DNA from 4 places in the Mesorhizobium sp. LCM 4576 genome. Region 1 is predicted to be linked to each of the others. Evidence: predicted binding sites of a transcription regulator. Region 1 holds the regulator's gene; each other region holds the start of a gene.
The links. The regulator LexA, encoded in region 1, represses DNA repair genes until DNA is damaged. The targets are predictions, from matches to a motif close to TGTTCNNNNTGTGTTCNG.
Positions count from the first base shown of each region.

Region 1 (4,234 bases):
GCCTTGTCGGATATCCTGCGCAAGATCGAAGCCTACAAGCGCGACGAGATCGCCGCGGCGAAAGCGAAGGTACCGTTCGCCGAGATCAAGGCGCGGGCAAAGGATGCCGGTGCGACGCGCGGCTTCCTCGCGGCGCTCGACGCCAAGCGCCGGGCCGGCAACTTCGCGCTGATCGCCGAGATCAAGAAGGCCAGCCCTTCCAAAGGCCTGATCCGCGCCGATTTCGATCCGCCGGCGCTCGCCGGGGCTTATCAGAAAGGTGGCGCAGCCTGTCTTTCGGTGCTGACCGATGCTCCGTCCTTTCAGGGCGCGCCGGAATTCCTGACGGCGGCGCGGGCAGCGGTACGCTTGCCGGCCCTGCGCAAGGATTTCCTGTTCGATCCCTACCAGGTCTACGAAGCGCGCGCCTGGGGCGCCGACGCGATCCTGATCATCATGGCGAGCGTCGACGACACGCTGGCCAGGGACCTCGAAGCGACCGCCTTCGAGCTCGGCATGGACGCTCTGATCGAGGTGCATGACGAGGCTGAAATGGAGCGTGCGCTAAAATTGTCGTCGCGGCTGATCGGCATCAACAACCGCAATCTGCGGACCTTCGAGACCAGCCTTGAGACTTCCGAACGGTTGGCGCCGATGGTGCCGGCGAACCGGCTGCTGGTCGGCGAAAGCGGCATCTTCACGCATCAGGATTGCCGCCGGCTGGAGAAGAGCAAGATCGGCACCTTCCTGGTCGGCGAGAGCCTGATGCGACAGGCCGATGTGGCCGCGGCAACCGAGCTTCTGCTGACGGGCAAGGCAGCGGCCGAGGCCGTCTGATATGGCCCTCACCCATCTCGGCGCCAAGGGCGAAGCCAACATGGTCGATGTCGGCGACAAGGCCGAGACGACGCGCACGGCGATCGCCGAAGGCGTTGTCTCCATGCAACCTGAAACGCTGGAGATGATTCTTGCTGGCGACGCCAAGAAAGGCGACGTGCTGGGCACAGCGCGTATCGCCGGCATCATGGCCGCGAAGAAGACGCATGAGCTGATCCCGCTTTGCCATCCGCTGCTTCTCACCAAAGTGGCCGTCGAGATCGAGCCGGACCGCACGCTGCCCGGCCTCAGGGTCACCGCGCTCGCCCGTGTCACCGGCAAGACCGGCGTGGAGATGGAGGCGCTGACCGCCGCCTCGGTCGCTTGCCTCACCATTTACGACATGGCCAAGGCGGCGGACCGCGGCATGGTGATTTCCGGTATCCGGCTGGTCGAGAAGACCGGCGGCAAGTCGGGCGATTACAAGGTGGATGCCTGATGGCTTTGGTTCCGGTCGCCGAAGCGCTCGAACGCCTGCTCGATGGCGCAGCACCTTTGCCGGGCGAAAGCATTCCGCTGGCGGATGCAGCCGCGCGGGTCCTGGCGGAACCGGTCGTGGCGCTGCGCACGCAGCCGCCCTTCAACGCCTCCGCCATGGACGGCTACGCCGCGCGCGCCGCCGACGTCGCTTCGGCGCCGGCGCAACTCGAAGTCATAGGCACGGCGCCTGCCGGCCGCGGCTTTTCCGGGACCGTCGGCGAAGGCCAGGCCGTGCGCATCTTCACCGGCGCGCCGCTGCCTGAAGGCGCCGACACCATCGTCATTCAGGAAAACGTCCGCGATCGCGGCAATGGCAGGATCGAGGTCACGGAACCGACCGCGAAAGCACGCAACGTACGCCGCCGCGGGCTCGACTTCGGTGAGGGCGACGTGCTGCTCGAAAAGGGCCGCGTGCTCGATGCGGCAGCCCTTTCGCTGGCCGCCTCGGCCAACCATCCCGCCCTGAATGTCGTACGCCGGCCGCTGGTCGCAATCATCGCCACCGGCGATGAACTGCTGCCCCCGGGCAGCGCGCTCGGCCCCGATCAGATCATTTCGTCGAATGCATATGGCGTCGCCGCCGCCGCCCAGTCGGTCGGCGCACGTGCGCTCGATCTCGGCATCGCCGCCGACCGCAAGGAGGCGATCGCCGCGTTGGTCAGGAAAGCGGTCGAGGCGAATGCCGATGTCATCGTCACGCTCGGCGGCGCCTCCGTCGGCGACCACGACCTGATCCATGACGTGCTGACCGGCGAAGGCATGCAGCTCGACTTCTGGAAGATCGCCATGCGCCCCGGCAAACCTCTGATGTTCGGCCGGCTTGGCAATGTCCGCTGCATCGGCCTGCCCGGCAACCCGGTGGCCAGCATCGTCTGCTCGCAGCTTTTCCTGAAGCCTCTGCTTGCCCGGCTCGGCGGCCGCGACCACAGGCAGGACGTGCGGGTGGCCCGGCTGGGCGCCGCGATGCAGGCCAACGACCTCAGGCAGGACTATGTGCGCGCCGTCGTGCGCGAGGACGCCGGCACGCTGATTGCGACTCCCTTCAGCATCCAGGACTCCTCGATGCTCAGAATGCTCGCCGACGCCAACGGCCTGATCGTGCGCGAGCCTTTCGCGCCGGCAGCCGAAACCGGCGCCGAATGCAGCGTTCTGATGTTACGCTAAACAAAACGTCAACAAATTCACTAAACTTTAAACGGTTGCGGAACACAACTGGAACAGATAGTGTTTGTTCTGGGTTTGTTTTTCTGATTCTGGTTTCAGAACCCGTGGGGGCCGCCATGCTGACGCGCAAACAACATGAACTTCTGATGTTCATCCACGAAAGGCTGAAGGAAAGCGGGATTCCGCCGTCTTTCGACGAGATGAAGGAAGCGCTCGACCTCGCCTCCAAGTCCGGCATCCACCGGCTGATCACGGCGCTGGAGGAACGCGGCTTCATTCGCCGGCTACCGAACCGGGCGCGAGCGCTGGAAGTGTTGCGGCTGCCCGACTCGATCGCCCCCGGCCTCAATGCAGCGAAGAAGTTTTCGCCGAGCGTCATCCAGGGAAGCCTGGGTCAGAACAATCTCAACCGTCAGATCAAGCCGGCTGCGCCATCGCGCGCCCCGACGCCAAGCAATGACGACGATGCCGGGTCCGCCGTATCCATTCCGGTGATGGGCCGCATCGCCGCCGGCGTGCCGATCGACGCCATCCAGCACCAGACGCATTCGATCACAGTGCCGCCGGACATGATCGCCGGCGGCGAGCATTACGCGCTGGAGGTCAAGGGCGACTCGATGATAGAAGCCGGCATCTTCGACGGCGACACCGTCATCATCCGCAACGCCAACACGGCAAGCCCGGGCGAGATCGTGGTCGCGCTGGTCGATGACGAGGAAGCGACGCTCAAGCGCTTCCGCCGCAAGGGCGCCTCGATCGCGTTGGAGGCCGCCAACCCGGCCTACGAGACCCGCATCTTCGGGCCGGACCGGGTCAAGGTGCAGGGCAAGCTTGTTGGGTTGATCCGCCGCTACTGATCCGGTTGCGAAGGTTTCGCATCCGCCCGCTCAGGCTTTTGATAAGGCGGCAGTCCTCTCGCCTCGCGAGTATATTTCCGCTGCTCGTGCCAGGGCCGATATGGCTCTTCCACAGCATAGCGGACGGCCGGCCGCGCGGTTGCCGATTGCGGATCGAAGAAGACGGCGGCGCTGCCGTCGCGCGCCAGCTGCCGCTTGGTGACGACAAGCACGCGCGGATCGTAGCAAGGATTGTAGGCGGTGGCGTCGTTGATGACGATGAGATCAGCGAAGCCGCAGGCAGGCCGGGCACTGTCGCGGTTTTCAGCGAGTGCGACGATGGCGCCGGATGGATGCCGGCCGATGCAGAGATCACCCGTACAGTAGAACGGCGAGCCGGGCGGCAGGTCGACGGGATCGGCGATGTCCAGCGCATCTTTGGCAAACGTCTCCGGCGGCACGATTGTCTCGGCTTTCAGCGCCCGTTTCCAGTTGTCGGTGGTGAACTCGTTGGAACGTTCGCGATTGACGGCAAGCTCGCCGCCGCCGATCGGCATCGCCACCAGATGCGCGTCCTCGGAAATGAGTACATCCGGCGTGCGGACATGCGGAATGGCCAGCAGCGCGGCGAGCGCAAAGGGAACGGCGGCAAGCCTCAGCCAGGTGGTGGCCATCGTCGCGATCACCAGCGCGACCGTCGCCAGCAGCACCGACTGGATCGAGATCAGCCCGACGGCGTCGACCGGTGAGCGCTCGGAGATCCACGACGAAATGGCGATCATCGCCGTCAGCCCCTTGCCCATGACAAAGAGGAACGGACCGTCGAAGCCGAAGGGCATGGCCAGTGCGCTCAGCACGGCGAACGGCATGACGATCAGCGAGACGATCGGCATGACCGC
Region 1 covers NZ_MDDT01000004.1:160,650-164,883, reverse strand. Annotated here, with positions in the region: gene trpC (indole-3-glycerol phosphate synthase TrpC) at 4-816, shown strand; gene moaC (cyclic pyranopterin monophosphate synthase MoaC) at 818-1,294, shown strand; gene glp (gephyrin-like molybdotransferase Glp) at 1,294-2,499, shown strand; gene lexA (transcriptional repressor LexA) at 2,616-3,356, shown strand; gene LCM4576_RS00985 (ComEC/Rec2 family competence protein) at 3,350-4,234, opposite strand, start outside.

Region 2 (2,093 bases), on a different contig from region 1:
CGGACAGCAGGYCCGCTCGGCGCTGGCGTGAGAGCCAGGATTGCCGCCTACCAGCGTTGGRGCACTTCTTGCTCGACGCCTCCAGTACCCAACCGTCGGCACCGGTCGCCACTTCGTGCATCAAGACACGACATCCAAGGCACGCGAAGGCGGACCCCGGCGGATTTCAGGATTTTTCAGTGATCTTTCCGCTTATAGCCGGCTACCGCGATCACGCCATGACGCAACGTCGAGACTCAGCTATGTTGGATCGTGCGGCGGGCCRGATTTTCCCGCTTGGCCGGCGCTACCCAGCTTCCTCCCAAGCAGCGCCGGCCTTCTTCGTTTCAGGCCGACAACAATTGAACCCGCCCCCTGCCCTATTGCTTCGGCGCTGTACCCTGCTGGTCTCCGCCGGTGGTCGATTTCGGCACCGGGTTCTTGTCGACCTGAGGGTTCCGGTTGACTTCATCGCCCGGTGCCTTGGTGGGCTGCACGCTGTTGTCGCAGGCGGCGAGCACGAGCCCTGCCGCGAGAGCCAGCAGTACAGGAAGTTTCTTCATGACGACCTCCTCTCGTTCGCCCCTTTCATGAAGGGCAAACGAGGCGATAGCGGTTTGGTTGCGTGGACGGTGGTTGCGTAGGCGGGTGGGAACCAACAAGCCCGCGTCCGGTTGAAATCCCGAGCCAATCGAACGCAACGAGGAACTGATCATGGTCCGCCTTCTGCTTGCCGGCCTTTTTGCCTACACCGCCTATCGCGTTGCCGTGAGGATCATCGACGAGGTGCCGGGAAACGTCGCGCCGCTGGATATGCCGAGCGACGAAAGGCGCAGGCTACGGCGGCAGTCGGCCGCGATGGGGGTGGAACCGAAGCGGTAGTTGCCTCGGGGGCAAGGTAGCCGCGTAATCCCCTCTCCGGCCGCTTCGCGGCCACCTCTCCCCGCTCGCGCGGGGCGAGGAAATTATTGCGAACAAAGCGGAAACGATGCTTGATGGGCGATGAACATCGCCGCCCATGATTCGTCCTTCGAGACGCCCGCCTATCTTGCCCGGCTGAATGACGAGCAGCGGCTGGCGGTCGTGCATGGCGACGGCAAGGTGACGACGCCGCTGCTGGTGATCGCCGGCGCCGGCTCGGGCAAGACCAACACGCTGGCGCATCGCGTCGCCCATCTCATCGTCAAGGGCGCCGATCCGCGCCGCATCCTTTTGATGACCTTCTCGCGTCGCGCCGCGGCCGAGATGGCCAAGCGCGTCGAGCGCATTGCCGGCGAGGTGCTCGGCCGTGACGCGGCGGTCATCGCCGACGCACTGGCCTGGGCAGGCACGTTCCACGGCATCGGCGCAAGGCTGTTGCGCGATTATGCCGAGCAGATCGGGCTCGATCCCGCCTTCACCATCCATGATCGCGAGGATTCGGCCGACCTGATGAACCTTGCCCGGCACGAGCTGGGATTCTCGAAAACCGAAAGCCGTTTCCCGACCAAAGGCACCTGCCTACAGATCTATTCACGGGCCGTGAATGCGCAGGCGCCGCTTGGCGAAGTGRTGGGCTCCGCCTTCCCCTGGTGCGCGGCATGGGCCGACCAGCTCAAGGAGCTGTTCGCGGCCTACGTCGAGGCCAAGCAGGCGCAGAACGTGCTCGATTACGACGACCTCCTGCTCTACTGGGCGCAGATGGCGGCCGAGCCCGAGATCGCCGCGCATCTCGCTTCCCGCTTCGACCATGTGCTGGTCGACGAATACCAGGACACCAACCGGCTGCAGGCCTCGATCCTTTTGGCGCTGAAACCGGATGGCGCCGGGCTCACCGTGGTGGGCGACGACGCGCAGTCGATCTATTCCTTCCGCGCCGCAGAAGTGCGCAACATCCTCGACTTTCCGAAACAATTCGCAAGGCCCGCCGAGATCGTCATGCTGGAGCGCAATTACCGCTCGACAGAGACGATCCTGGCCGCCGCCAACAGGGTGATCGGCGAGGCGAGCGAGCGCTTCACCAAGAATCTGTGGACCGAGCGCCGGTCCTCGCACAAGCCGCAACTGGTCAGCGTGCGCGATGAGGCCGAGCAGGCCAACTATGTCTGCCAGGCGATCCTGGCCGAACGCGAGGC
Region 2 covers NZ_MDDT01000057.1:649,778-651,870, reverse strand. Annotated here, with positions in the region: gene LCM4576_RS28840 (LysR substrate-binding domain-containing protein) at 1-31, shown strand, start outside; gene LCM4576_RS28835 (hypothetical protein) at 360-542, opposite strand; gene LCM4576_RS36950 (hypothetical protein) at 694-861, shown strand; gene LCM4576_RS28830 (ATP-dependent helicase) at 982-2,093, shown strand, end outside.
Region 2: the regulator LexA is predicted to act here: its motif matches at 939-956, upstream of LCM4576_RS28830 (ATP-dependent helicase).

Region 3 (2,667 bases), on a different contig from region 1:
AATCTTGAGGAACAGCGCCTCTCGCTGCAAATGGGTGAGGCGTTTGGAATCGTCGAGGCCTTCCGGGATGTTGGCGGGATTGAGCACCACCGCGGCGGCCACCACCGGACCGGCGAGCGGACCGCGGCCTGCCTCATCCATGCCGGCGACCGGCCACAGCCCGTCGGCCATCGCCTTCGTCTCGATCGAGAAGTCGGGCTTCTCGACCATTTCAAAGAGAAGCGGAGAATCGGAACGCGCGCGAGCCATGGTGCGGCGAGGTTCGCATCGGCTCCGATTCTCCGCAAGTCCTTCCGGGTCGGATGGGGCGTCGGACCGGGAAGGCACCGTCTCACGGCCGGGGGACAAGGGCCGGACGGAATTTCGAACAAGTGACAATTCCAGACGGAAAATCGCTGTGTCTGGAAGTGCTTGGCACCGGCCCGTCATGGCCGGCACCCAAGTCAAAGCAGCATCAGTTGCTCGCCGGCGCCGGAGCCTGCGACGAAGTGGTCGGTGCGAAGCTGCCGTCGCTCGATATTGAGGCCCAGCCGCTTGGCGGCGATCTCGAAGCGTCGGCCGATCTGCCAGGCATAGGGGCCGGCGCCCTTCATGCGCTTGCCCCATTCCGAATCGTAATCCTTGCCGTCGCGCATCGAACGGATCAGCGACATCACATGGCGATAGCGGTCCGGATAATGCCGCAACAGCCAGTCCTTGAAGATCGGCGCCACTTCGAGCGGCAGGCGCAGGATGACGTAGCCGGCCTCCCTGGCGCCCGCGGCTCTGGYCGAATCGAGGATGCGTTCCATCTCCGGATCATTGAGACCCGGGATGATCGGCGCCACCATCACGGATGCCGGAATGCCGGCATCCGAAAGCTGCCTGATCGCCTCCAGCCGCTTCGTCGGCGTCGACGCGCGCGGCTCCATGGTGCGGGCCAGCATGCGGTCCATCGTCGTCACCGACAGCGCCACTTTTGCAAGGCCGCGCTCGGCCATGCGCGACAGGATGTCGATGTCGCGCGTCACCAGTGCAGACTTCGTCACGATGCCGACCGGATGGCCGCGCGCCTCCAGCACTTCCAGGATCTCGCGCATGATCCGGTATTGTTTCTCGATCGGCTGGTAGGGATCGGTGTTGGTGCCGATGGCGATCGTGCGCGGCAGATAGCCCGGCTTCGACAATTCCCGGTCCAGCATGCGCGCCGCGTCCGGCTTGGCGAACAGCTTCGATTCGAAATCGAGCCCCGGCGACAGGCCCATGAAGGCATGCGTCGGCCGGGCGAAGCAATAGACGCAGCCATGCTCGCAGCCGCGATAGGGGTTGATCGAACGGTCGAAGGAAATGTCGGGCGACTCGTTGCGCGTGATGATCGTGCGCGGCTTTTCGACCTGCACTTCCGTCTTGAACGGCGGCAGTTCCTCCAGCGAGTTCCAGCCGTCGTCGAACACATGTCGGCTGACCGGCTCGAACCGGCCGGACGGGTTGATGCCGGCCGAACGGCCGCGATTGCGATCGGGCCGCACGCGCATGCCGCTCTGCTCGATCATCGCATTTGCCATCTCGGCTCGTCCTGCTCCGAAAGCAGCAATATCGGCGCGTACGATCTGTTCCATTTTCGCCCTCTCCCAAGGACTGTCGGCAGGCTGTCGAATCGCTYTGTTCATGAAACTATTCCTATTTTACCGATGAGAACAAAGCAAGAACTTTTTCGCTTGGAGCGCCCAACTGGCGCTTCGCCGCGCTTTCCGCTATTCGGCTGATATGCTCAGCGTTCTCATCGAAACCTTGAACGACGAGGAGGGTCTTGCCCGCACGCTCGCCTCGCTGGTCGGCGGCGCGGTCGAAGGCGTGGTGCGCGACGTGATCGTCTGCGATCAAGGCTCGACCGACCAGACGCATCGGGTGGCGGAGCATGCCGGCTGTCATTATGTGACCGGCGGGATCGCCGTGGGCATCGGCCAGGCCAAAGGCGATTGGCTGCTGCTTCTGGAACCCGGCGCCCGGCTCGCCGAAGGCTGGATCGACGAGGTCGTGGCGCACACGGCGAAGCAGACTATGCCGGCGCGCTTTTCACGCGCCCGCGCCGATCGGGCGCCATTCCTGGCCCGCGTCTTTTCGGGCAACCGGGCGCTGGCCGAAGGCCTTGTTATAAGCAAGCGCCAGGCATCGGCCTTGGCAAAGAGCGCGCGCAGCGCTGAAGCCCTGGCGCGCGGCCTGGCGACCAGGCGGTTGAACGCCGAAATCTGGGTGGCGCCGCCGAAGTAAGGCCGGCTCTCCCTTCTCCCACAAGGGGAGAAGGAAGAAGCGCAACCCAGCCCAGTCAGATCCCCTCGATCTCAACCGGCATCCAGGCACTGCGGCGCCTGGCCAGGCGCTRCTCGCGCGTCTCGGTGTCGAACCAGACGGCGACCGGCTCGCRCGAGAACGACGCGCGATCGTCGAGCGCGTTGACGATGACGACCGCCGTGGCGTCGTCGCCCTGACCGGCGATTGCCGCGACATAGACGCCGCAGTCGCGGCAGACGAGATAGTCGGCGGTGCGCAGGCCGAAGCGGTAGACCTGGAAGCGATCCCTGTCCGCGACCGAGATAACCAGCCTGCCGTTCGGGTCGGCGGCCGCGCGCGAGCCATGGCGTGTGCAGAAGGAGCACTGGCAGGCGCGAATTTCCAGCGCGGCCGGAT
Region 3 covers NZ_MDDT01000057.1:172,512-175,178, forward strand. Annotated here, with positions in the region: gene LCM4576_RS26585 (ribonuclease HII) at 1-249, opposite strand, end outside; gene LCM4576_RS26590 (PA0069 family radical SAM protein) at 444-1,598, opposite strand; gene LCM4576_RS26595 (glycosyltransferase) at 1,747-2,250, shown strand; gene LCM4576_RS26600 (GFA family protein) at 2,306-2,667, opposite strand, start outside.
Region 3: the regulator LexA is predicted to act here: its motif matches at 1,673-1,690, upstream of LCM4576_RS26590 (PA0069 family radical SAM protein).

Region 4 (3,314 bases), on a different contig from region 1:
GCACGCCGCGCGACATCCTGGAAGCGGGCGACCTGCTCGACGACAATTTCGCGCCGGACAGCGTGAAACTATGGGCGATGGTCGAGACGCCCAGAGCGCTGCTCAACATCGGCGCCATCGCCGAGCTTGGCCGCGATCCGGCGGCACGCCTCAATTGTTTCGTTACCGGAACGAATGACCTGGTGAAGGCGACCGGCATCCTGGCGGACCGGCGCTATCTGATGCCCTGGCTGATGCAGCTGGTGCTCGCCGCTCGCGCCGGCGGCCTCGACGTCATCGACGGCGTCGCTAATGATTTTCGCGACCTCGACGCCTTTGCCCGCGAATGCGCCGAGGCCGCCGCCATGGGCTTTGACGGCAAGTCGCTGATCCACCCTGCCCAGATCGAGCCGGCGAACCGCGCCTTTTCGCCGTCGGCGGAGGCGCTGGCCGGGGCCCGCGCCATCCGGGATGCGTTCGCGCAGCCCGAAAATGCCGGCAAGGGGGTGATTGCGCTGGATGGCAAGATGGTCGAGCGGCTGCATCTGGCGGAAGCCGAGAAACTTCTGGCGAAGGCCGCGATCATCGGCGCATGATGCGCCGGGCGCGTTTTCAGGCCCGGCTTTCCGCCCGGTCATAACAGCTTAGGCACGACAGGACAGATCCATGAAACTCTACCGCTTCCTCACCGGCCCGGACGACGCCACCTTCTGCCACAAGGTGACGGCGGCGCTGAACAAGGGCTGGCACCTGTTCGGCTCGCCGACCTACGCCTATGACAAGAAGACCAAGTCGATGCGCTGCGGCCAGGCCGTGGTGAAGGATGTCGAAGGCCAGGAATACACGGCCGACACCAAGCTCAGCGACTGGTAGGCGACGCCCCCTCACCCAGCCTCCGCTTCGCTCGGCTGACCTCTCCCCGAGGGGAGAGGAGGCGGTCGGCGCCGGCGCCAACCTCTTCTCCCCACCGGGGAAGGTGGYCGCGAAGCGGCCGGATGAGGGGGAGTCGCCGCGAAGAACGATGCGGATGACGAGGTGCTTTAGCCCGCTGCCGCCTGCTCGGCCGCCTCCTCGATCCGCTCCATGTCATCGTCCGACAGGCCGAAATGGTGGCCGATCTCGTGGATCAGCACATGGGTGACGATGTCGCCCAGCGTCTCCTCGTTCTCGGCCCAGTAGTCGAGGATGGCGCGGCGGTAGAGCGTGATGCGGTTCGGCCCCTCGCCGGTCTGCGGGTTCCAGCGCTCGGCGATGCCGCGCCCCTCGAACAGGCCGAGCAGGTCGAAGGGCGTCTCCAGCGACAGGTCGTCCATGATCTCGTCGGTCRGAAAATCGGCGATCTGGATGACGATCTCGCCGGTGAGCTGGCGGAACTCTTCCGGCAGATGGGCATAGGTCTCCAGCGCCAGAAGCTCCATCTCGTCCATCGACGGCGAGAGCTGGTCGTGCCAGGTGCGGGTCTTGTAGATGCGGGCCATGAAATGTCCTTTGATCCAGGCATATAGGCTTTCGCGCCGATAGAGGCAAATGAGCCGGCTGGCGGGCTTTCCCGAGGGTAAAGAGTGAAGGAATAAATTCCTTGTGACTCCGCTTGACTCTTCCGGGGCCCTCTGGAATCTATAAGAACATAACAGGAACAATTGCTGCGGAAGTGAACGTCATGGCGATGAGCGCCGTGGCGCGGGACACTGTTTTTGCCCTGCGCCGCCAGATCGCGAAGATCGAAGGAACGCTGCCCGAGCGCCTGCAGGCGCCGGCGCCTGGCGCGCCTCTCGATGCTGCCAGGTTGGACATGACGCTTGTCCGGCGTGGYCTCGCCGTGGCTGCGGCGGACGCCTTCCTGCGCACCGGCATCGAACGCCTCGACACCGCCCTTGGCGGCGGCCTGCCCAGGGCGGCGCTCAGCGAGATCCATGGCCTGGAGACCCGCGATGCCGGCACCGTCGCCGGCTTCGCGCTGTCGCTCGTGAGCCTGATCCTCAAGGAAAGGCAGGGCCTGCCGATTCTCTGGGTCGGCACGGCGGAAATCTTCCACGAGGCAGGCCTTCCCTATGCCAGAGGCCTTCACGCTTTGTTCGGCATCGAGCCGGAGCAATTGCTGTTTTCCGAGGCGCCGAAGCTGCTCGACGCGCTGTGGATCGCCGAGGAGGCCGCCCGCATGACCGCCTTCGCCGCGGTCATCCTCGAGATCCGCGGCAGTCCGCAACGGCTCGACCTCACCGCCACGCGGCGGTTGCACGCGCGGGCGCAAAATGCCGGCAGGCCGGTGCTTTTGCTGCGCCAGGCCGGCGCGGCCGACCCCACCGCCGCCCCTGTGCGCCTCATCGTTTCGGCAGCGCCGGCGGCCAGCCGCGAGACGGTCGCCGGGCCGCTCGCCGGCTCGATCGGCCGCCCCGCCTTCAAAGTCGATATCGGCAAGAGCCGCACGGCCCTGCCCGGACAATTCACACTGGAGTGGAACCCAAATGAGCACGCTTTTGCAGAAAGAACAGAGAATTCTGTCGCTGTGGTTCCCGCATCTCAGCGCGGAGCGGATCCTGCGTCAGCGTCTGGGGCGGTCCTGGCGTTCCCGGCCCTCGCATCATCTGCCTCTGGTGATCAGCCATCGCGACAACAACACCCAGCGCATCGCAGCCCTCGACGAGCGGGCTGAGGCGCTCAAATTGAAGCGTGGCATGGGCATTGCCGATGCCCGCGCCATGCATCCTTCGATCGATGTGGTCGAGGCCGACCCGGAAGCCGACCGCCGCCTGCTCGAAGGCCTTGCCGACTGGTGCGACCGCTACACGCCGCTGGTGGCGATCGACGCCGAGGACGGGCTGTTCCTCGACGTCACCGGCTGCACGCATCTGTTCGGCGGCGAGCGCGCCATGCAGGACGAGATTCTCACCCGCTTCTTCCAGCAGGGTTTCGATGTCCGCGCAGGCCTCGCCTCCACGCCGGGCGCCGCCTGGGCGGCAGCGCGCTTCCATGGCGACCGCATCGTGGCCGGCGGCGAGGAGGAGGCGCTGCTTTCGCCGCTGCCGCTGTCGGCGCTGCGCATCGCGCCGGAGACCCGTACCGGCCTGGAAAGTGTGGGCCTGCGCACCGCCGGCGCGGTGATGGCAGCACCCCGCGCGCCGCTCGCCCGCCGCTTCGGCGCCTCTCTTCTTCTGCGCCTCGACCAGGCGCTCGGCCGTCTCGATGAGGCCGTGTCGCCGCGCCTTCCCGTCGCGCCGCTCTCGGTCGAGCGCCATCTTGCCGAGCCGGTCATGCTCACCGACGACATCGAGCGGCTGGTGAGCCGGCTGGCGATCGCCTTGAAGACCGATCTCGAGCGCCGCGGCGAAGGCGCA
Region 4 covers NZ_MDDT01000022.1:16,073-19,386, forward strand. Annotated here, with positions in the region: gene LCM4576_RS12355 (CoA ester lyase) at 1-575, shown strand, start outside; gene LCM4576_RS12360 (DUF1737 domain-containing protein) at 646-852, shown strand; gene LCM4576_RS12365 (metallopeptidase family protein) at 1,020-1,457, opposite strand; gene LCM4576_RS37170 (ImuA family protein) at 1,640-2,632, shown strand; gene LCM4576_RS12375 (DUF6504 family protein) at 2,574-3,314, shown strand, end outside.
Region 4: the regulator LexA is predicted to act here: its motif matches at 1,601-1,618, upstream of LCM4576_RS37170 (ImuA family protein).